DNA from 2 places in the Streptomyces griseochromogenes genome. Region 2 is predicted to be linked to the other one. Evidence: riboswitches for the same ligand, from Rfam matches in the RefSeq annotation. Region 2 holds a riboswitch; the other holds the start of a gene.
What was found. Region 2 has a riboswitch for glycine ahead of gcvP (aminomethyl-transferring glycine dehydrogenase). Riboswitches for the same ligand answer to the same signal wherever they lie in the genome.
Positions count from the first base shown of each region.

Region 1: another riboswitch for glycine. It lies ahead of gcvT (glycine cleavage system aminomethyltransferase GcvT); the one in region 2 lies ahead of gcvP (aminomethyl-transferring glycine dehydrogenase).

Region 1 covers NZ_CP016279.1:1,804,295-1,815,806, forward strand. The annotation lists gene AVL59_RS08350 (L-serine ammonia-lyase) at 1-71, opposite strand, end outside; gene glyA (serine hydroxymethyltransferase) at 167-1,432, opposite strand; gene gcvH (glycine cleavage system protein GcvH) at 1,447-1,827, opposite strand; gene gcvT (glycine cleavage system aminomethyltransferase GcvT) at 1,943-3,070, opposite strand; glycine riboswitch at 3,114-3,226, opposite strand; glycine riboswitch at 3,227-3,324, opposite strand; gene AVL59_RS08370 (AAA family ATPase) at 3,503-4,177, shown strand; gene AVL59_RS08375 (enhanced serine sensitivity protein SseB) at 4,268-5,062, shown strand; gene AVL59_RS08380 (enhanced serine sensitivity protein SseB C-terminal domain-containing protein) at 5,231-6,010, shown strand; gene AVL59_RS08385 (ABC transporter permease) at 6,362-7,360, shown strand; gene AVL59_RS08390 (ABC transporter substrate-binding protein) at 7,414-9,168, shown strand; gene AVL59_RS08395 (ABC transporter permease) at 9,241-10,248, shown strand; gene AVL59_RS08400 (ABC transporter ATP-binding protein) at 10,245-11,339, shown strand; gene AVL59_RS08405 (ABC transporter ATP-binding protein) at 11,336-11,512, shown strand, end outside.
Region 2 covers NZ_CP016279.1:7,713,054-7,724,565, reverse strand. The annotation lists gene AVL59_RS33330 (mannose-1-phosphate guanyltransferase) at 1-1,011, shown strand, start outside; gene AVL59_RS33325 (DUF881 domain-containing protein) at 1,141-2,049, shown strand; gene AVL59_RS33320 (small basic family protein) at 2,046-2,378, shown strand; gene AVL59_RS33315 (DUF881 domain-containing protein) at 2,384-3,223, shown strand; gene AVL59_RS49745 (FHA domain-containing protein) at 3,414-4,244, shown strand; gene ftsR (transcriptional regulator FtsR) at 4,283-5,020, shown strand; gene AVL59_RS33300 (bifunctional nuclease family protein) at 5,107-5,580, shown strand; gene AVL59_RS33295 (MerR family transcriptional regulator) at 5,832-6,515, shown strand; gene AVL59_RS33290 (DNA polymerase IV) at 6,640-7,992, shown strand; gene AVL59_RS33285 (PRC-barrel domain-containing protein) at 8,112-8,480, opposite strand; glycine riboswitch at 8,600-8,694, shown strand; gene gcvP (aminomethyl-transferring glycine dehydrogenase) at 8,869-11,512, shown strand, end outside.

The DNA.
Region 1 (11,512 bases), 5.9 Mb from region 2:
ATCGGGCCGACCGTGTGGGAGCTGGACGGGCCGATGCCGATCGAGAACAGGTCGAAGACCGAGATGGCCACGGGAACTCCTCAATGCGGGGTGGTGCGGGGGTGGTGCGGGGGTGGGGCACCGCGCTCTGTTCTTCCAGTGTGCGCGGTGCCCCGCAAAAGATGACTTACTTGTTCAGAACCGGGTACAGCGGGTGCTTGTCGGCCAGGGCCTTCACCCGGGCCTTGAGGGCCTCGGCGTCGTAGGACGGCTTCAGCGCCTCGGCGATCACATCCGCGACCTCGGCGAAGTCCTCGGCCGTGAAGCCGCGGGTCGCGAGGGCGGGCGTGCCGATCCTGAGGCCCGAGGTGACCATCGGGGGACGCGGGTCGTTCGGGACGGCGTTGCGGTTGACCGTGATCCCGACCTCGTGGAGACGGTCCTCGGCCTGCTGCCCGTCCAGCTCGGACTCGCGCAGGTCCACCAGGATCAGGTGCACGTCCGTACCGCCGGACAGCACGTTCACGCCGGCCTCACGGGCGTCGGCGGCGGTCAGCCGCTCGGCGAGGATGCGGGCGCCCTCGACCGTACGGCGCTGGCGCTCCTTGAATTCCTCGCTCGCCGCGACCTTGAAGGAGACCGCCTTGGCCGCGATCACGTGCTCCAGGGGACCGCCCTGGAAGCCCGGGAAGACGGACGAGTTCAGCTTCTTCGCGAAGTCCTTCTTCGCGAGGATGATGCCGCCGCGCGGGCCGCCCAGGGTCTTGTGGGTCGTGGAGGTGACCACGTCCGCGTGCTCGACCGGGTTCGGGTGCAGACCGGCGGCGACCAGGCCCGCGAAGTGCGCCATGTCGACCCACAGGTACGCCTCGACCTCGTCGGCGATCCGGCGGAAGGCGGCGAAGTCCAGCTGGCGCGGGTACGCCGACCAGCCCGCGATGATCACCTTGGGGCGGTGCTCCTTGGCCAGGCGCTCGACCTCGGCCATGTCGACCAGCCCGGTCTCCACGTCCACGTGGTACGCGACCACGTTGAACTGCTTGCCGGAGAAGTTCAGCCGCATCCCGTGGGTCAGGTGGCCGCCGTGCGCCAGGTCCAGGCCGAGGATGGTGTCCCCGGGCTGCGCCAGCGCGAACAGGGCCGCCTGGTTGGCGGAGGCGCCGGAGTGGGGCTGCACATTGGCGTACTCGGCGCCGAACAGTTCCTTGATCCGGTCGATGGCGATCTGCTCGGCGACGTCGACGTGCTCGCAGCCGCCGTAGTAGCGGCGGCCCGGGTAGCCCTCGGCGTACTTGTTGGTCAGGACCGAGCCCTGGGCCTCCATCACCGCGAGCGGCGCGAAGTTCTCGGAGGCGATCATCTCCAGCGTCGACTGCTGGCGGTGCAGCTCGGCGTCGACCGCGGCGGCGATCTCCGGGTCGAGCTCGTGCAGGGACGTGTTCAGGACAGTCATACGGCTACGACTCCTCAGCCGGCGTTCTGGGCGGTGTACTCGTCGGCGGAGAGCAGGTCGGCCGGCTCCTCGGTGACGCGGACCTTGAACAGCCAGCCGCCCTCGAAGGGGGCGGAGTTCACCAGCGACGGGTCGTCGACGACGTCCTGGTTGGCCGCGACGATCTCACCGGTGACCGGGGAGTACAGGTCGGAGACCGACTTGGTCGACTCCAGCTCGCCGCAGGTCTCGCCCGCGGTCACCGTGTCGCCGACCTCGGGGAGCTGGGCGTAGACCACATCGCCGAGCGCGTTGGCCGCGAACTCGGTGATGCCGACCGTCGCGACGCCGTTCTCGTCGGCGGCCGACAGCCACTCGTGCTCCTTGCTGTAGCGCAGCTGCTGGGGGTTGCTCATGGCCTGAATTCTCCTGTACGCGCGGGAGTGCTGATGAATGGGGGACTACTGGAACTGCTGGTGAGCAGTTGAATGTGCGCAGGGTCACGTGCCGGGCACGGACCGCGCCCAGTGTCTACTTCTGGCGCTTGTAGAAGGGCAGTGCCACGACCTGGTACGGCTCGTGGCTGCCCCGGATGTCCACGCCGACGCCCTCGGTGCCCGGCGCCGCGTGCGCCGCGTCGACGTACGCGATGGCGATCGGCTTGCCCAGGGTGGGGGAGGGGGCGCCGGAGGTGACCTCGCCGATCACCGCGCCGCCCGCGACGACCGGGTAGCCGGCGCGCGGCACCCGGCGGCCCTCGGCGATCAGGCCGACGAGCACCCGCGGCGGGTTCTGCTCGGCCCGGGAGGCGGCCTCGGCGAGCGCCTCGCGGCCCACGAAGTCGCCCTCCTTCTCGAACTTCACCACCCGGCCGAGCCCGGCGTCGAAGGGGGTGAGTGCCGTGGTCAGCTCGTGCCCGTACAGCGGCATGCCCGCCTCCAGGCGCAGGGTGTCCCGGCAGGACAGGCCGCACGGCACCAGGCCGACGCCCTCGCCGGCCTCGGTCAGCGCCTGCCACAGCTGAACGGCGTGCTCCGGCTTCACGAACAGCTCGAAGCCGTCCTCGCCGGTGTAGCCGGTGCGCGCGATCAGCGCGGGGACGCCGGCGACCGTGCCGGGCAGGCCCGCGTAGTACTTCAGGCCGTCCAGGTCGGCGTCGGTGAGGGACTTCAGGATCCCGGGGGACTCGGGGCCCTGGACCGCGATCAGCGCGTACGCGTCACGGTCGTCACGGACCTCGGCGTCGAAACCCTCGGCACGCTTGGTCAGCGCGTCCAGCACCACCTGCGCGTTGGAGGCGTTGGCGACGACCATGTACTCGGTCTCGGCCAGCCGGTAGACGATCAGGTCGTCCAGGATGCCGCCGTCGGCCTGGCAGATCATGGTGTAGCGGGCGCGGCCGACGCCGACGGAGGCGATGTTGCCGACCAGGGCGTGGTTCAGGAGGGCGGCGGCCTGCGGCCCGGTCACGGTGATCTCACCCATGTGGGAGAGGTCGAAGAGACCGGCCTTGGTCCGCACGGCCAGGTGCTCGTCGCGCTCGGAGCCGTAGCGCAGGGGCATGTCCCAGCCCGCGAAGTCGGTCATCGTCGCACCGAGCGAGCGATGCAGCGCGTCCAGCGCGGTGTGGCGCAGCTCGGTGGGTTCGGTACTGCTCATCGGTCGGTCGTCTCCCAGGGCAGGTATGACGGGCGAGGAACGTTCCTCCCCATCTGTCATCGGAACCTGAGAGGTTCGCCGAGACCGCCACAGGGACGATCACGGCTTGCACCTTGGGTGGAGCCACTGACACAGCGGCCCGCTTTTCAGATGTGCCTCGCCCGCGCGGTAACGGGGCCTGAGAGATTCAAGGGAGGGACTTGCTCCTTCGGCGCCCCAGCGAAGGCTGCTGGGGACTCTCCCGCGCGGATTCAAACGGCCGGTATGCAGTTGGCGGGCACATCATTGCACGCCACACCCCCGCCCGTCAGGGGCCGCATCTGTAACCGACCTGTGGCAGTACGCGCACCGAACCACCGGACACCGCACATTACCTTCTCTTTACATCCGAAGGGCAGGACCTTTGCAAGCCCACAGGGGAGGACGATCACGGTGAACAGGACCACGGCCTACGCCACCACCGGCATCGCGGTGCCGGGGCAGCGCTCCGCCCCGGCCCGGGAGCGCTGTGCCGAGCGGCCGGCCCCGGTCGTCCGCGACCTGCGCGACCGTGCCGGGCGCGGCCCGCACGCCCTGCTCTTCGGCCCCCGTGACCTGGTGGTGATCACCGGCCTGCCCGGCAGCGGCAAGTCCACCCTGATGAACCGCGCGGTCCGCGGTCACCGCATCGACTCCCAGGACGCCCGTGACCGCTGGGCGGCCCGCCTGCCCCGCCTCCTGCCGTACGCCCTCTACCGCCCGCTGGTCCGCCTCGCCCACTACGCCGGACTGCGCCGCGCCCTGCGCACCGGCGAGGGAGTCGTCGTGCACGACTGCGGCACCCAGGCCTGGGTGCGCGCCTGGCTGGCCCGCGAGGCCCGGCGCCGCGGCACCACCCTGCACCTGCTCCTGCTCGACGTGCCGCCCCGGGCGGCCAGGGAGGGCCAGTACGAGCGCGGCCGGGGCGTGTCCCACTACGCCTTCCGCCGCCACCGCCGCACGGCGGCCCGCCTGCTGCGCGCGGTGGAGCGGGGCGAGCTGCCGGCCGGCTGCGGCTCGGCGGTGCTGCTGGACCGCGCCGCGGCGGACGTTGTGCACCGCATCGGCTTCGCCGGCCGGTCGGGGTGAGGGCGGAGCGGTGTCGTCGGGCCGACCGGTGTCACAGGCACCCGCTAGCCTTTTGAATCACAGCAGTGGTTCCCGGCAGGCGGCAGGCAGATGGACTTCTCGGCGGCGGACTTCTCCGCGGACATTCCGGCACAGACACACCCCCACCCGCACAGCGGTTGGCCCGGCAACGAGCTGGAGGAGGTGCTCTCGGCCTCCCTCGGCATACCCTCCGCGGGCGGCCGGATCATCGAAGTCCTGAGCCGGAGCTTCCTGTGGATCCCGCTGCCCAACGGCGGCGGACCCGACAGCGGCCCGCTGGACCTGCCCACCATGGACATCGAAGGCCAGGTCCACGTCCCGGTCTTCAGCTCCGAGGAGCAGCTCCGCCAGGTGACCGGCTCCCACATGTCGTACACCATCGCCCCGGCGGTGGAGTTCGCCCGCGGCCTGCCCCCGCAGGTCGGCATCGCCGTCAACCCCGACGGCGTGGTCGGCATACCGCTCCCGCCCGAGGCGGTGGCCGAGCTGTGCCGCACGGGCCGCACCCCGCTGGACGGCCCCAGCAGCGGCGGCCGGGTCCGCCTCTTCGAGCCCGACTGGCAGGACGACCCGGTCGACTTCCTCTCCGCCGCCTCCGCCGAGTTCGCCGCGACGGGCGTGGTCCTCACCGCCCGCCGCTGCCTGGCCGCCATCGAAACGGCCGACCCGGTGATGTTCGTCGGCGTGGAACTGTCCCAGTGGGAGGGTGATCTGCGGGCCCTCCCCCTGGAGGCCCTGGGTAAAGCTCTCGGCAAGGTCCCGGTCCGGTGGCCGGTCAACCTGGTCCTCCTGGACGTGGCCGAGGACCCGGTGGGCCACTGGCTGAAGACAAACGTGCGCCCCTTCTATCAGTACGGCCACTGAACGGCTTTCAAGGGGCGCGGGGAACTGCGCGGCAAGCCCCCACGCGCCCGCACCCGCGAACGACCACAAGGCCCCGACCCACTGGGCGCTTAAGCTGTTCCCGAACGAGGGGCACTCCGAAGAAGGGCAAGACAGGTGAGCGCGAGCCCAAGCGGCAGCGTCGAGCACATGCTGCGCCAGGTCACCCCCGGGCGCTACGACGCCTACGAGGCACTGCTGCGCGCCCTCGCCACCCCTTCCTCCGGCCAGATCTGGATGCTCCTGTGGCACGGCCAGGCCGGCTCCCCGGACGCCCAGTACGGAAACATGGAGGTCGACGGCTTCAGCTACGCCCCCTGTGTGACCTCGGCGCAGGAGCTCTCGGCCAGTGGCTGGAACCGCTCCTATGAAGTGGTCGACGGCCTGGACGTGGCCCGCACCCTCTATCCCGACCACTACGGCCTCTGGCTCAACCCGCACGCCCCCGGCGGCGGCGTCGGCATCCCCTGGCTGGACCTGCGCCGCATCGCCACCGGTCTGGACCGCCAGCCCGCCGGTCCGCTGAGTCTCGCGGAACCCGCCATCGAGATCCCGCAGTTCTACGCCCTGCTCGCGCAGCACGCCCATCGCACCCCGGCCCTGCGCGCCCTGCGCCGCGCCTGGGTGCAGCCCGCGCTCGGGGCGCCGTACCTCGCCATCGGCCTGGACGTGTACGACACCTCGCCGGCCGCGGTCGACTCGGTGCGCGCGATGATGCAGCAGTCCATCGGCGCGGTCCCGGAGGGTCTGCCGGTCTCGACGGTCGCGATGACGGACGACTACGACCCGGTCGTGATGTGGATGCGGGCCAGCGCCCGCCCCTTCTACGACCGCGAGTCCCACGCGCCCGCGCCCCAGCCCCAGCTCCAGGCATCGCCCCAGGCGCCGGCCGCCGGCTACGGGTACCCGCCCGTCCACGGCGGCTACTGATCGACGGGGCCGCGAAGCCCGCTTCTCGGCCCTGAGCGCAGAATGTGCGGGGGCAACGCCGTTCTGCGCGCGTAGACGGCGGCGGTACGTCCGCAACCGCGCAAAATCGACGTTCTGTCCCAACTGGACCGCGTCCGAGAGCCGTTACCCGTTGTTCGGATAACGGAATCCCCCGCACTGCATCACGGTTGCGCATACTTTCGCTGTCAGCTCTGGCGGGTGATCACAACGACGCTGAAGACTCCCGACTCAAGACACGAGGTGGAGATCTCGTGATCGATGGCAAGTCGACAAAGCCGCAATCCGCGGCAGGCGCAGGCCGGTCACCACCGGCGAGAGGGGTCGCTCACCGTGACCGCACCGATCGAGACCACCGGAGCGGCAGCCGAGGCGCAGCCGGAGGCTGTGCTGGAGGGTGTCCAGAAGGGGCAGATCGAGGGTCGTTCCCTGGGTCAGATCGCCTGGTCCCGGTTCAAGCGGGACAGAGTCGCCGTCGCCGGCGGCGTCATCGTGATCCTGCTGATCCTCCTCGCGATCCTCTCGCGCCCCATCCAGGCCATGTTCGGCCTGGACCCCAACGCGTTCCACCAGGACCTGATCGTGCCCGACACCTCGCTGCCCAAGGGCGGTTGGGGCGGCATGAGCATGGACCACCCGCTGGGTGTGGACCCGAAGTTCGGCCGCGACATCGCCACCCGCGTCCTGGAAGGCTCCTGGGTCTCGCTGGTGGTCGCCTTCGGCGCCACGATCCTGTCCAACGTCATCGGCGCGATCATGGGTGTCGTCGCCGGCTACTACGGCGGCCGGGTCGACTCGATCATCAGCCGGCTGATGGACGTCTTCCTCGCCTTCCCCCTTCTGCTGTTCGCGATCGCCATCTCCGCCACCCTGCAGGGCGGCGCCTTCGGCCTCAACGGACTGCCGCTCCACCTGAGTGTGCTGATCTTCGTCATCGGCTTCTTCAACTGGCCCTACCTGGGCCGGATCGTGCGAGGCCAGACCCTCGCCCTGCGTGAGCGCGAGTTCGTGGACGCCGCCCGTGGCATGGGTGCCAAGGGCCCGTACATCCTCTTCCGCGAGCTGATGCCGAACCTGGTCGGCCCGATCATCGTCTACTCGACGCTGCTCATCCCGACCAACATCCTGTTCGAGGCATCCCTGAGCTTCCTGGGTGTGGGCATCCAGCCCCCGCAGGCCTCCTGGGGCGGCATGCTCCGGGAAGCCGTCACCTACTACCAGGTCGATCCCCAGTACATGATCGTGCCGGGCCTCGCCATCTTCATCACCGTCCTGGCGTTCAATCTGCTCGGCGACGGTCTCCGAGACGCTCTCGACCCCCGCAGCCGCTAGGCAGCCCCGAGAGTCCTTCAAGTTTCCGATCAATGGAGGGGAAGCAGACCATCATGCGAAGGTCAGCGCTGGCCGCGGTCGCGGCCATCGGCTCCGCCAGTCTGCTGGTTGCAGGCTGCAGCAAGGCCGATGACAACAATGACGGTGGCACTCCGAAGGCGGCCGGTGCCAACAAGGCGACCACGGGTGTCGTCAACGCGTCCGACAAAAAGGGCGGCACGGTCACCTACGAGATGTCGGACGTTCCGGACTCGTTCGACCCGGGCAACACGTACTACGCGTACATGTACAACTTCAGCCGGCTCTACGCGCGCCCGCTGATGACGTTCCAGCCCGGCCCCGGCGAGAAGGGCAACACCCTCGTCCCGGACCTCGCCGCGAGCAAGGGCGTCCCGAGCGACGGCGGCAAGACCTGGACGTACAAGCTGCGTTCGGGCCTGAAGTACCAGGACGGCTCCCCGATCACCTCGAAGGACGTCAAGTACGCCGTCGAGCGGTCCAACTTCGCGCGTGACGTGCTCTCGCTCGGCCCGAACTACTTCCAGCAGTTCATGAAGGACGGCGACAAGTACAAGGGTCCGTACAAGGACAAGAGCGCCAAGGGCCTGTCCTCGATCGAGACGCCGGACGCCACCACGATCGTCTTCCACCTGAACCGCGCCTTCCAGGAGTTCGACTACCTGGTCGCGGCTCCGCAGACGGCTCCGGTGCCGCAGGCCAAGGACGACGGCGTCGACTACGTCAAGCACATCGTCTCCTCCGGTTCCTACCAGTTCCAGAGCTACGAGGAGGGCAAGCAGGCCGTCCTCGTCCGCAACAAGAACTGGGACCCGAAGACCGACCCGCTGCGCAAGCAGCTGCCGGACAAGATCGTCGTCAACCTGAAGGTCAACCCGGAGACGATCGACAAGGACCTGCAGTCCGGCGACGCCACCGTCGACCTCGTCGGCGGCGGTGTCCAGGCCTCCACCCAGGCCCAGCTGATCAACTCGGCCGACGGCAAGGCCGCCACCGACAACACCTACGGTGGCCGCCTGGTCTACATGGCGATCAACACCAAGGTCGCCCCGTTCGACAAGGTCGAGTGCCGCAAGGCCGTGCAGTACGCCGTCGACAAGGTCTCCGTGCAGACCGCCGAGGGCGGCCCGATCCGCGGTGAGATCGCCTCCACCGTTCTGCCGCCGGACATCACCGGCTACCAGAAGGCGGACGCCTACCCGTCCGCGGGCAACAAGGGTGACGTCGCCAAGGCCAAGGAGCAGCTGAAGGCCTGCGGCAAGTCGTCGATCTCGACGAACATCTCGGCGCGCTCCGACCGCCCGCAGGAGATCGACGCGGCCACCGCGATCATCAACTCGCTGAAGAAGGTGGGCATCAACGCCACCCTGAAGCAGTACCCGCAGGGCAAGTACTTCACCGACTACGCGGGTGTGCCGAAGTTCACCGAGAAGCAGAACATCGGCCTGATCATGATGCAGTGGGGCGCCGACTGGCCCTCCGGCTACGGCTTCCTGCAGCAGATCCTGAACGGCAAGGCGATCAGCCAGTCCGGCAACACCAACCTGTCGCAGTACGACAACAAGAAGGTCAACGACCTGCTCGGCCAGGCCATTGGCACCGAGGACGTCGCCAAGCGCAACGAGCTGTACGCGCAGATCGACAAGCAGACGATGGACGACGCCGTTCTGGTCCCGCTGACCTACTTCAAGGTCCTGCTGTACCGCTCGCCGTACGCCACCAACGTGGTCTCCACTGCCGCCTTCAGCGGTCAGTACGACTACCTCAACCTCGGCACCACGAAGAAGTAGCAGCCCCGGAAGGCAGGTGAAGGCATTGGTGCCCGCGGGCTTCGCGGCCCGCGGGCACCAGCGCCGGTCCCCGTGATCTCGTACATCCTCCGCCGGACGTTCGCGGCAGTGATCCTGCTGCTGGTCGTCACCGCGGTCACCTTCGCCATCTTCTTCCTGCTGCCGCGACTCGCCGGCCAGACAGCGGACCAGTTGGCGCAGCAGTACATCGGCAAGAGCCCGTCGAAGGCGGACATCGCCGCGGTCAAGCACAACCTCGGTCTGGACCAGCCCGTCTACGTCCAGTACTGGCACTTCATCAAGGGGATCGTGGCCGGCGCCACTTACGACCTCGGCCCCACCACGGTGCACTGCAACGCACCGTGCTTCGGCTACTCGTTCAAGACCCACCAGGCGGTCTGGCCGCAGCTCACCTCCCGCCTTCCGGTGACCCTCTCGCTGGCCGCGGGTGCCGCGGTGATGTGGTTGATCTCGGGTGTGGTGATCGGCGTCATCTCCGCCCTGAAGCCGCGCTCGTTCTTCGACCGCACCTTCATGGGCGTCGCCCTCGCGGGTGTCTCGCTGCCCATGTTCTTCACGGGCAACCTGGCGATCCTGCTCTTCACCTACACCTGGCCGATCTTCGGCCGCACCTACGTCCCGTTCACCGAGAACCCCTCGCAGTGGGCCAACACCCTCTTCCCCGCGTGGTGTTCGCTCGCGCTCCTGTACTCGGCCATCTACGCGCGGCTCACCCGCTCGGGCATGCTCGAGACGATGAACGAGGACTTCATCCGCACGGCCCGTGCCAAGGGCCTGCGCGAGCGCAACGTCGTGGTGCGGCACGGACTGCGCGCCGCCCTCTCCCCGCTCATCACGGTCTTCGGCATGGACCTCGGCCTGCTGCTCGGCGGTGCCGTCATCACCGAGACGGTGTTCTCGCTGCACGGCGTCGGCCAGTACGCGGTGCAGGCCATCGACGACAACGACCTGCCGCCGATCCTGGGTGTGACCCTGCTGGCCGCACTCTTCGTCGTGATCGCAAATCTCCTGGTGGACGTGCTGTACGCGGCCGCCGACCCGCGCGTGAGGCTCTCGTGACCGAACTCTCCAAGACCGGCGCAGCTGTGGGGGAGCCCACTTCCCCCGGCAAGACGCCCGAAGCCTTCCTCGAAGTCCGCGACCTCAAGGTGCACTTCCCGACCGACGACGGCCTGGTCAAGTCCGTCGACGGGCTCAGCTTCTCGCTGGAGAAGGGCAAGACCCTCGCCGTCGTCGGCGAGTCCGGATCCGGCAAGTCGGTGACCTCGCAGGCCATCATGGGTCTGCACCGGCTCGGCACCCGTGGCAAGAACGTGCAGATGTCCGGCGAGATCTGGCTGGACGGCAAGGAACTGGTCTCCGCCTCCCCGGACGAGGTGCGCAGGCTCCGCGGCCGCGAGATGGCGATGATCTTCCAGGACCCGCTGTCCGCGATGCACCCGTACTACAAGGTCGGCGACCAGATCGTCGAGGCGTACCGGGTCCACCACAACGTGAGCAAGAAGGTCGCCCGCACCCGGGCCATCGAGATGCTCGACCGGGTCGGCATCCCCGAGCCCGCCAAGCGCGTCGACGGCTACCCGCACGAGTTCTCCGGCGGTATGCGCCAGCGCGCCATGATCGCCATGGCGCTGGTCAACAACCCCGAGCTGCTCATCGCGGACGAGCCGACCACCGCCCTCGACGTGACCGTCCAGGCGCAGATCCTCGACCTGATCCGTGACCTGCAGAAGGAGTTCGGCTCCGCGGTCATCATGATCACCCACGACCTGGGTGTGGTCGCCGAGATCGCCGACGACGTCCTGGTGATGTACGGCGGCCGGTGCGTGGAGCGCGGCCCGGCCGACGAGGTCTTCGAGAAGCCGCAGCACCCGTACACCTGGGGCCTGCTCGGTTCCATGCCCCGCATCGACCGTGAGACCTCCGAACGGCTCATCCCGGTCAAGGGCCAGCCGCCGAGCCTCATCAACGTCCCCTCGGGCTGTGCCTTCAACCCGCGCTGCCCGTACGCGGACATCCCCAAGGGGAACGTCACCCGCACGGTGCGCCCCGAGCTGGAGCAGGTGAGCAGCGGGCACTGGTCCGCATGCCACCTTCCGGCCGAGGACCGTGAGCGGATCTGGACCGAAGAGATTGCGCCGAAGCTGTGAGTGAGACGAAGAAGACGGACACCGTCGCCGACGCCGAGGTCCCGCAGCAGGCATCGTCGTCCGAGGACCGCGAGGTGCTGCTCAAGGTCGAGGGGCTGACCAAGCACTTCCCGATCAAGAAGGGCATCCTCCAGCGCCAGGTCGGTGCGGTGAAGGCCGTCGACGGCATCGAC
Region 2 (11,512 bases):
TCGCAGGGCGGTCAGCGCAAGCTCGACCGGGTGTTCGCGCGACAGGAGTACCGCAGGGCGTTCCCCGGCGAGATCGGCGACCTGTACTTCCCGGCGAGCGTCTTCGACTCGTACACCGGCTCCCTGCTCAGGAACGTCGACACCACCGGGATCGCGGAGTCGGGCCTGAAGGTCGTCGTGGACGCCTCCAACGGAAGTGCCGGTCTCGTCCTGCCGAGCCTGCTCGGCAAGCTCGGTGTGGACTCGCTGACCATCAATCCCGGCCTGGACGAGTCCAGGCCCACGGAGACGGAGGAGATGCGCCGGAACGGGCTGATCCGCCTCGGCGAGATAGTGGCGTCCTCCGGGGCCGCCTTCGGTGTCCGGTTCGACCCCGTCGGCGAGCGGCTGTCGCTCGTGGACGAGAAGGGCCGGATCATCGAGGACGACCGGGCGCTGCTGGTGATGCTGGACCTGGTGGCGGCCGAGCGGCGCAGCGGCCGGGTGGCGCTGCCGGTGACCACGACCAGGATCGCCGAGCAGGTGGCCGCCTATCACGGCACTCAGGTCGAGTGGACCACCACCTCTCCCGACGACCTCACGCGCGTGGGGCGTGAAGAGGGCACCATCTTCGGTGGCGACGGCAAGGGCGGCTTCATCGTCCCCGAGTTCAGCAGCGTCTACGACGGCACGGCGGCCTTCGTACGGCTGATCGGACTGGTGGCGCGCACGCAGCTCACCCTGAGCCAGATCGACGCACGGATTCCACGGGCGCACGTCCTCAAACGGGACCTGGCGACCCCGTGGGCTGTCAAGGGTCTGGTGATGCGGCGTGTCGTCGAGGCGGCCGGAGATCGCTTTGTCGACACGACCGACGGTGTGCGGGTCGTGGAGACCGACGGCCGCTGGGTGATGGTGCTGCCCGACCCCGCCGAGGCGGTCACCCACCTGTGGGCCGAGGGGCCCGACGATGCCGGAGCGCAGGCCCTGCTGGACGAATGGTCGGCCGTGGTGGACAGCGCCGGGCGCTAGAACCGGGCAGCCCGGAGGGCGAAAACCACTGCACGCGTGCGTGCCGGACAAGTGTCCCCAAGGGGGCCTGTCCGGCACGCCGGTGGGGCCATTCGGAGGTACTGCTCGCGACATGCGACGATGTGCGGCATGCCGCAGCAACCCCCCGTTCGGAGCAGCCCCCCGCGGCCGCAGCGTCCGGACGCCTCCATGTCGTTGATCACCAACGTCATGGACCACAGCCTCGACGACGGGTACGCCGAGGCCGCTGCCCGGAGGAAGTCCGAGGGGGAGGGCGGGCTGCCGAAGACTCTCAGGGCGAAGCTGGGTCTGGCGGCCGGGCTGGTGCTCGCGGCGCTGGTTGTGACCGTAGGGGCGGCGCAGGCGCGTGTGGCGGCGCCCGTGGTGGCCAAGGAGCGTCAGGAGCTGATCGACCGGATCGACCGGGAGACCTCGGGCGCGGACAAGCTGGAGAGCAATGTCGACACACTGCGTGACGACGTCAGCGCGCGCCAGCGGGCGGCTCTGAAGCGGAGCGGCGGCAGTGCCGAGGCGGACCTGGTGAGTGTCCTGTCGGGCGCCACCGCGGTGCACGGCCCCGGGGTCAAACTCGTCGTGAACGACGCCAAGGAGGCCAGCACCGGCGGTGACGGCAGCAATCCCCGTGAGACCTCGGGTTTCTCCGACACCGGGCGCGTGCGCGACCGCGACATGCAGCGGGTGGTCAACGGACTGTGGTCCTCCGGGGCCGAGGCCGTCTCCATCAACGGACAGCGGCTGACCGCCCTGTCGGCGATCAGAGCCGCGGGTGACGCGATACTGGTCGACAACAGACCGCTGGTGCCGCCGTACACGGTGCTGGCGGTGGGGGACGGGAAACAGCTGAACACCGGGTTCCAGAACAGTGCCGACGGGCTGTACCTGCACGCCCTGGAGCAGGACTACGGGATCCGCGCGACCATCTCCGCGCAGGCTGACGTCCGGTTGCCCGCCGCACCCAGTGTGATCGTACGTACAGCACAGCCGAAAGCCGAGAAGACTGAGAAGGGCACATCGTGATCGCCGTACTGGGCCTCGTCGTGGGAGTCGTGGCCGGCCTGTTGGTCCGGCCTGAGGTTCCGGCGGTCGTCGAGCCTTATCTGCCGATCGCCGTCGTGGCGGCGCTGGACGCCGTGTTCGGTGGTCTGCGGGCCATGCTCGACGGGATCTTCGACGACAAGGTCTTCGTGGTGTCGTTCCTGTCGAACGTCGTCGTGGCCGCACTGATCGTGTTCCTGGGGGACAAGTTGGGTGTGGGCGCGCAGCTGTCCACGGGTGTCGTCGTGGTCCTGGGTATCCGGATCTTCTCCAACGCCGCGGCGATCCGGCGGCACGTCTTCCGGGCGTGAGAACGATGAGCAACCAGGAGGAGCAGCCGGAGAACAGGCTGCGCAAGGAACTGCCCGACGAGGTGCCGGCCGCGGCCGCCGAGCAGCCCGGACAGGCGCCGGCCGAGAGCGGTGAGCCGCCGCTCACCGGGCGCCAGCGGCTGGTCAAGGGCCTGTGGCCGCTGCGTGTCACGCGGGCCCAACTCATCGTCGCCCTGCTGTTGTTCGGGCTCGGGTTCGGTCTGGCCGTGCAGGTGGCGTCGAACAGCGACAGCGACAGCGCGCTGCGCGGCGCACGTCAGGAAGATCTTGTTCGCATCCTCGATGAACTGGATTCGCGTACTCAGCGTCTAGAGGACGAGAAGCAGGGACTCGAAAAGCAGCGCTCGGAGCTGCAGAGCAGCTCCGACCAGGCTGCGGAGGCACGCAAGCAGACGGCCGAGAAGGAGAGGCAACTCGGCATTCTGGCGGGCACCGTGGCGGCGCAGGGTCCCGGCATCACGATGACGATCGAGGACACGAAGGGGACGGTCAAAGCGGACATGCTGCTCGACGCGATCCAGGAGCTGCGCGCGGCCGGCGCGGAGGCGGTCGAAGTCAACGGGGTACGGGTGGTCGCGAGCACCTACTTCACCGACTCGGACAAGGGTGTGAGCGTCGACGGGAACAAGATCAATGCTCCCTATCGTTTCCAGGTCATCGGCAAACCGCAGGATCTCGAACCGGCGCTGAACATCCCGGGAGGCGTGGTGCAGACGCTGGAGAAGGAGCAGGCCACGGTGACCGTGGAGCGGTCGAGCAAGATCGTCGTGGACGCCTTGCGACAGGCGAAGCAGCCTGACTACGCTCGGTCGTCCTCCCAGTGAACCGGCGGTGCATGGGGGACGTCCGGCAGGGGCATGAGGTTGCGGGGGGTCGGCGCACTGAAGGGGTGGTGCGTGGTGGAAACTGTCTGGTGGATACGGACGTTGTGAGGATGTCCGGGTCGGCCGGTGTAGGCAATCAGGGTTCGTCCTGCCCCACGGGCGGGTCTGTTTCGGTCAAGGGGAATCGCCCGTGAAGTTGTTTGCGAAGTTGTTCGGCAAGAGCGCGCGAGAGGGCAGCGGCAACGCGACCGCTCGTCATCGCGCACAGCCTGACGCAGAGGGTCAGCGCCCACTGTTCCGTGACCAGGTCGCTGGTCCGGGCGGTGACATTTCCGGAGGTCAGGGCGCGGCGTCTGTTGACCCTGCGCAGTCCGGCGGCATAGGTTTCGGGCAACCGTCAACCTCAAGTGCGGGTGGAGGGTTTACCTCCGACCCGTACGCGTCCAATGCCCCGTCGGGACAGCCGCGGCAGGAGGATCCGTCCATGTCGGCCCTGGTATGTACGAGGTGCGGTAACCGCAATGCGGAGAACGCCCGGTTCTGCTCCAACTGCGGTGCGCCGCTGCGCGCCGGTGTGGCACCGGAGCGCGCCTCGGAGACTACGTCCACGATCTCCATCTCGGGCCTCGAGGCCTACGACGCCGAGGTGACCGGTCAGACGCCGGTCCCGATGCTCTCGCCCGAGGCGCAGGCAGCGGTCGACGCGCTGCCGATGGGCTCGGCGCTGCTCGTGGTGCGCCGGGGTCCGAACTCGGGCAGCCGTTTCCTGCTGGACAGCGACCTGACCACTGCCGGCCGTCATCCGCAGAGCGACATCTTCCTGGACGACGTCACGGTCTCGCGGCGGCACGTGGAGTTCCGGCGCGCGCAGGACGGCTCGTTCTCGGTGGCCGACGTGGGCAGTCTGAACGGCACGTACGTCAACCGCGAGCGGATCGACCAGGTCGCCCTCTCGAACGGTGACGAGGTGCAGATCGGCAAGTACCGGTTGGTCTTCTACGCGAGCCGGCAGGGTATCTGACCCCCGGATCCCGTCCGGGGGGACCTCAGGGAAGGTCCATGCTTCAAACACCGAGCGGCGGTGCCCGAAGCGGTGCCGCCGCCGCGGACAGTGGGCTGATGAGCATCGGCACGGTGCTGAACGCGCTGCGCGACGAGTTCCCCGAAGTCACCATCTCCAAGATCCGCTTCCTGGAGTCGGAGGGGCTCATCGAGCCGCAGCGGACCCCCTCGGGGTACCGCAAGTTCAGCGCCGGGGACGTCGAGCGCCTGGCTCACGTCCTGAGGATGCAGCGGGACCACTATCTGCCGCTCAAGGTGATCCGCGAGCACCTGGAGGCCATGGAGCGGGGCGAGGCCGTCCAGCTGCCCGTGGTGGGGCGCCAGCGCACCGGGGAGGACGTACCGGAGCAGGTCGAGCGGCCCACGGTCGCCCGGGTCGGCCGGGCGGCGCTGCTGGCGGCCGCCGGCATCGACGAGGGTGAACTCCGGGAGTGGGAGTCCTACGGGCTCATCGCTCCTCTGGAGGACGGGGCGTACGAGGCCGAGGCCGTCACCGTGGCCTCGCTCGTCGCCGAGCTGGGACGGTTCGGGATCGAGCCGCGCCACCTGCGGGTGATGAAGGCCGCGGCAGACCGTGAGGCGGGTCTCGTGGACCAGGTGGTGGCTCCTTTGAAGCGTCACCGCAACCCGCAGACCAGGGCCCACGCCGAGGCCCGTACGAAGGAGCTGGCGGCGCTCACGACAAAGCTGCATGCTGCACTGGTACAGACCGCTCTCGGGGTGCGGCTGCCCTGACCGGCGGGGTGTCCCTTACGGCCGGATCGGGCACCTGTTCCCGGCCCGACTACCCAAACGTCCCGGGCACGGCCTAGGGTTGCTGTGTGAACGAGCTCGATGTCGTAGGTGTCCGGGTCGAAATGCCCTCCAACCAACCGATCGTGCTCCTGCGCGAAGTGGGAGGCGACCGTTACCTCCCCATCTGGATCGGGCCGGGGGAGGCGACGGCGATCGCCTTCGCCCAGCAGGGCATGGCCCCCGCGCGGCCGCTGACCCACGACCTGTTCAAGGACGTGCTGGAGGCCGTCGGCCAGGAGCTGACCGAAGTGCGCATCACGGATCTGCGTGAGGGCGTCTTCTACGCGGAGCTGGTCTTCGCCAGCGGGGTCGAGGTGAGTGCCCGTCCCTCCGACGCCATAGCGCTCGCCCTGCGCACCGGAACGCCGATCTACGGCAGTGACACGGTGCTGGACGACGCCGGCATCGCGATTCCGGACGAGCAGGAGGACGAGGTGGAGAAGTTCCGCGAGTTCCTCGACCAGATCTCGCCCGAGGACTTCGGCACCAGCAGTCAGTGAGGCGGGCCCGGCCGGGTGACCCGAAGGGTCTGTGGCCGGCCCGTCGGCGCCCGGTGTCATGGCAATTGCCAGCGGCTATTGAGAGCGTCCTACGGCTTCCCGCGAAAGCATTCGGCTAGCCTTTCCCCGCGGTGGGGCACGGGAAACCACTCCTAGGGTGATTATCACTCGGCGTGCCGAGTGTGGCGATCGTTGACGCACCCCTGGTGACTGCCTACCGTCGAGAAGGCAGGTCAAGGACGGAGGTCGGCGTGAGAACGAGCGGCGACGGTACGGTTGGGGGTGCCCCCGGACACGGTCTCGGGGCGAGCGGTCCGTACCCTCCCCCAAGCTCTCAGCTGCGTTCCGGCAGGGGGTACTCCCATCCCGGCAACGCGGTGGATCACGCCCAGCAGCGACCGACGGCGGTGCCGAACGGCGGAGGGGCGGCGTCCATGACGTCCGAGGAGATCGGCTACCGCGGGCCCACGGCCTGCGCGGCCGCCGGCATCACCTACCGGCAACTCGACTACTGGGCCCGCACCGGCCTCGTCGAGCCGAGCGTGCGGCCCGCCTACGGGTCGGGCACCCAGCGTCTCTACAGCTTCCGGGACATCGTCGTCCTGAAGATCGTGAAGCGGTTCCTGGACACAGGGGTCTCGCTGCAGAACATCCGCTCGGCGGTCCAGCACCTCAGAGAACGCGGTTTCCGCGATCTGGAGCGCATGACCCTCATGAGCGACGGTGCCACGGTCTACGAGTGCACCTCGCCGGACGAGGTCCACGCCCTTCTCCAGGGCGGTCAGGGCATCTTCGGGATCGCCGTCGGGGTGGTCTGGCGGGATGTGGAAAGCGCGCTCTCCCAGCTGCACGGCGAGCGCATCGACACCGGGGAGACCCTGGTCGGGCACAACCCCGCGGACGAACTGGCACGCCGCCGCAACCGGGCGGTCTGAGCGCGGGTCCGGTACATGGCATCCGGGTGCTCGGAGGCCCTCCGAGCACCGGAGCCGCGTTCCGGGCCGTACCGGGCCCTTTCGCGCCGGTCCATTGTCAGTGGCGTGGTGCAGCATCGGAGATGTGAGAAACGCGCCCACGATCCTGCATCTCGACATGGATGCCTTCTACGCCTCGGTGGAGCAGGCATCCAAGCCGAGCCTGCGCGGGAAGGCCGTGATCGTGGGCGGACTCGGACCGCGCGGAGTGGTGGCCACCGCGTCGTACGAGGCACGCGTCTTCGGGGTCCACTCGGCGATGCCGATGGCACAGGCGCGCAGGCTGGCGCCGAACGCCGCGTACCTCGTGCCGCGCTTCGCTCTGTACCGGTCGGTCAGCGAGCAGGTGATGGCGCTGCTGCGGGAGCTGTCACCGCTGGTGGAGCCGCTGAGCCTGGACGAGGCGTTCGTGGACCTGGAGGCCGGGGGAGCGGCCTGGGACGAGGAGTCGGCGCGGCTGACGGGAATCAAGCTGCGCGCGGACATCCGGGCGGTCACGGGACTCACGGGCTCGGTGGGGCTGGCCGCCTCCAAGATGCTCGCGAAGATCGCCTCGGAGGAGGCCAAGCCCGACGGACTCGTGCTCATCGAGCCGGGGACCGAGCGGGGACTGCTGGGGCCCATGCCGGTGCGGACCCTGCCCGGCATCGGCCCGGCCACCGGGGACCATCTGCGGCGCGCCGGGATCACCACGGTCGACGAGCTGGCCGAGGCGGGCGAGGACGAGCTCGTACGGCTGCTGGGCAAGGCGCACGGGCACGGGCTGTACGCGATGGCGCTGGCGCGTGACGACCGGCCCGTGGTGGCCGAGCGGGAGGCCAAGTCGGTGTCGGTCGAGGACACCTACGACGTGGACATCCACGACCGGATCCGGGTAGGTCTGGAGGTCCAGCGGCTCGCGGACCGGTGCGTGCGGCGGCTGCGCGAGGCCGGGCTGTCCGGGCGGACCATCGTGCTGAAGGTGCGAAGATACGACTTCTCGACGCTGACCCGGTCGGAGACGCTCAGAGGCCCCACGGACGACCCCGCGGTGATCCGGGAGGCGGCCGCGCGGCTGCTGGAGTCCGTGGACACCACGGGCGGGGTGCGGCTGCTCGGCGTGGGAGTCTCCGGGCTCGCCGACTACACCCAGGAAGACCTGTTCGCGCAGGCCGCGGGCGAGCAGGGCGCCTTGGCGGAGGCGCCGGAGGAGACCGCGCCCGAGGCCGTGGAGCGCCCGGAGCCCGCGGAGCGGCAGTGGCGTGCCGGGTACGACGTACGGCATGCCGAGTACGGGCACGGCTGGGTGCAGGGCAGCGGCCTCGGGCGAGTCACCGTGCGCTTCGAGACGCCGCAGTCCCCTCCGGGACGCGTACGGACGTTTCTTGTCGATGATCCCGCGCTGGAGCCGGCGGAGCCGCTGCCGCTGGTGCTGGACGGGGTGGACACCGAGGTGTAGGCACGGCATGCCGAGTACGGGCACCCGCTGCCCGTCGGCTGTGCGGGGCGCGGGTCCGGAGTGGTTTCTCGCGCGGTCCCCGCACCCCCAGGGGGTCGACCGGGCAGGGTGTGAGTTCCTCAGCTCTCCTCCGTTCCCGCCAGCTTGCCGAAGTCGTGGTCCGGGGGAGGGGGCGGGGCCACGTCCAGGCCGTAGTGGTGGTAGAGCTGGAGTTCCTGCTCGGGAGAGAGATGGCGGCCCACGCCGAAGTCGGGGGCGTCCTTGATGAGCGCGCGGTCGAAGGGGACCCGTAGGGCACCCTCGATCAGTTCGCTCGGCTCCAGGGGGACGAAGGCGTCCCGGGAGAACAGGCCGGTCCGTATGGCCGCCCACTCCGGCACACCGGTCGCGTCGTCGAGATACACCTCGTCGACCGTGCCGATCTTGGTGCCATTGCGGTCGAACGCCTTGCGGCCGATCAGGTTGCGCGGATCGATGTCGGTCTGCACGGCCCCTCTCCCTCCACTTGGTCGCAACTCATCCGTAAGCACTACAAAAGAGCACAATCAAGGAGGCGGCCACTCGAGGGCTCGGGCGTTGACCTCGCTGGTAGGCTGACAGCGGCTGCTGACCCCGTGCGGGAGAGTCCTCCGACCACTTCGGAGGCGCCGAAGGAGCAAATCCTCCCCGGAATCTCTCAGGCTCACGTACCGCACGGACGAGGTCACTCTGGAAAGCAGGGCGGATGTCGACGGCTTCCGCTCTCACCGACGGTGAAAGCCGGGGCCTTCGGGTGCCCGGTGAAGCTCTCAGGTTGAGATGACAGAGGGGGAGGCCGTCGGGGTACCCGCGCCGTGGTGCCCCTCGAAGGTCGTGTCAGACCAGGAGGCCTCCGCAATGACCGCCCATCGCATTCCGCTCTCCGAGCTCGAAGCGGGCATTCCCTTCGAGCAGCGCCACATCGGGCCCGATCAGGAGGCGCGGGCCAAGATGCTCGCGCACGTCGGCTACGGCTCCCTCGACGAGCTGACCGCCGCCGCGGTCCCGGATGTGATCAAGAACGCCGACGCCCTGGACCTGCCGGGCGCCCGCACCGAGGCCGAGGTGATCGCCGAGCTGCGCTCGCTCGCGGACCGCAACCAGGTCCTCGGCTCGATGATCGGCCTCGGCTACTACGGCACCTTCACCCCGCCGGTCGTCCTGCGCAACGTCATGGAGAACCCGGCCTGGTACACGGCCTACACGCCCTACCAGCCGGAGATCTCGCAGGGCCGCCTGGAGGCCCTGCTGAACTTCCAGACCATGGTCGCCGAGCTGACCGGCCTGCCCACCTCCGGCGCCTCCCTGCTGGACGAGGGCACCGCGGCCGCCGAGGCGATGGCGCTGTCCCGGCGCATGGGCAAGAACAAGAAGGGCCTGTTCCTGGTCGACGCGGACGTGCTGCCGCAGACCATCGCCGTCATCGAGACGCGTGCGGAGCCGACCGGCGTCGAGGTCGTCGTCGCCGACCTCAGCGAGGGCATCCCGGCCGACATCGCCGCGCGCGAGATCAACGGCGTGCTGATCCAGTACCCGGGCGCCTCCGGTGCCGTACGCGACATCAAGCCGGTCGTCGAGCAGGCGCACGAGCTGGGCGCCCTCGTCACCGTCGCCGCCGACCTGCTCGCGCTCACCCTGCTGACCTCGCCGGGCGAGCTGGGCGCGGACATCGCCATCGGCACCACCCAGCGCTTCGGCGTCCCGATGGGCTTCGGCGGGCCGCACGCGGGCTACATGGCGGTGCACGAGAAGTTCGCGCGCAGCCTGCCCGGCCGTCTCGTCGGCGTGTCCGTCGACGCCGACGGGCACAAGGCCTACCGCCTCGCGCTGCAGACCCGTGAGCAGCACATCCGCCGCGAGAAGGCCACCAGCAACATCTGCACCGCTCAGGTGCTGCTCGCCGTGATGGCCGGCATGTACGCCGTCTACCACGGCCCCGAGGGCCTGCGCACCATCGCCCGCCGCACCCACCGCTACGCCACGATCCTCGCCGAGGGTCTGCAGGCCGGCGGTGTCGAGATCGTCCACGGCGCCTACTTCGACACCCTCACCGCCCGCGTGCCCGGCAGGGCCGCCGAGGTCGTCGCCGCAGCCCGGGCGGGCGGAGTCAACCTGCGTGGGGTCGACGCCGACCACGTCTCCCTCGCCTGCGACGAGACCACGAACCGGGCCCAGCTGGACGCCGTCTTCTCCGCCTTCGGAGTCGCCGGCGACATCGAGGCGCTGGACGCGGCCGCCGGGGAGGCGCTGCCCGCGGCGCTGCTGCGCACCGACGACTACCTGACCCACCCGGTCTTCCACGACCACCGCTCCGAGACCGCGATGCTGCGCTACCTGCGCAAGCTGGCCGACCGCGACTACGCGCTCGACCGGGGCATGATCCCGCTGGGCTCCTGCACCATGAAGCTCAACGCGACCACGGAGATGGAGCCGGTCACCTGGCCCGAGTTCGGCCAGCTCCACCCGTTCGCGCCCGCCGAGCAGGCCGAGGGCTACCTCACGCTCATCCACGAGCTGGAGGAACGTCTCGCCGAGGTCACCGGCTACGACAAGGTCTCGCTCCAGCCGAACGCCGGTTCGCAGGGCGAGCTGGCCGGTCTGCTGGCCGTGCGCGGCTACCACCGGGGCAACGGCGACGAGCAGCGGACCGTGTGCCTGATCCCGTCCTCCGCGCACGGAACCAACGCCGCCAGCGCCGTGATGGCCGGCATGAAGGTCGTCGTCGTGAAGACCGCCGAGGACGGCGAGATCGACGTCGAGGACCTGCGGGCCAAGATCGAGCAGTACCGCGACGAGCTGGCGGTGCTGATGATCACCTACCCGTCGACGCACGGCGTCTTCGAGGAGCACGTCGCCGACATCTGTGCCCAGGTCCACGAGGCGGGCGGCCAGGTGTACGTCGACGGCGCCAACCTCAACGCCCTGGTGGGCCTCGCCAAGCCCGGCCACTTCGGCGGTGACGTCTCGCACCTGAACCTGCACAAGACCTTCTGCATCCCGCACGGCGGCGGCGGTCCCGGCGTCGGCCCGGTCGCGGTCCGCGCGCACCTGGCGCCGTACCTGCCCAACCACCCGCTGCAGCCGGCGGCCGGTCCGGAGACGGGCGTTGGCCCGATCTCGGCGGCGCCGTGGGGCAGCGCGGGCATCCTGCCCATCTCGTGGGCGTACGTCCGCCTGATGGGCGGCGAGGGCCTCAAGCGCGCCACGCAGGTGGCCGTGCTCTCCGCGAACTACGTCGCCAAGCGCCTGGAGCCGCACTACCCGGTGCTCTACACCGGTCCCGGCAACCTGGTCGCGCACGAGTGCATCATCGACCTGCGCCCGCTGACCAAGGCGACCGGCGTGAGCGTGGACGATGTCGCCAAGCGGCTCATCGACTACGGCTTCCACGCTCCGACCATGTCCTTCCCGGTGGCCGGCACGCTGATGATCGAGCCGACCGAGTCCGAGGACCTGGCCGAGCTGGACCGTTTCTGCGACGCGATGATCGCCATCCGTGCGG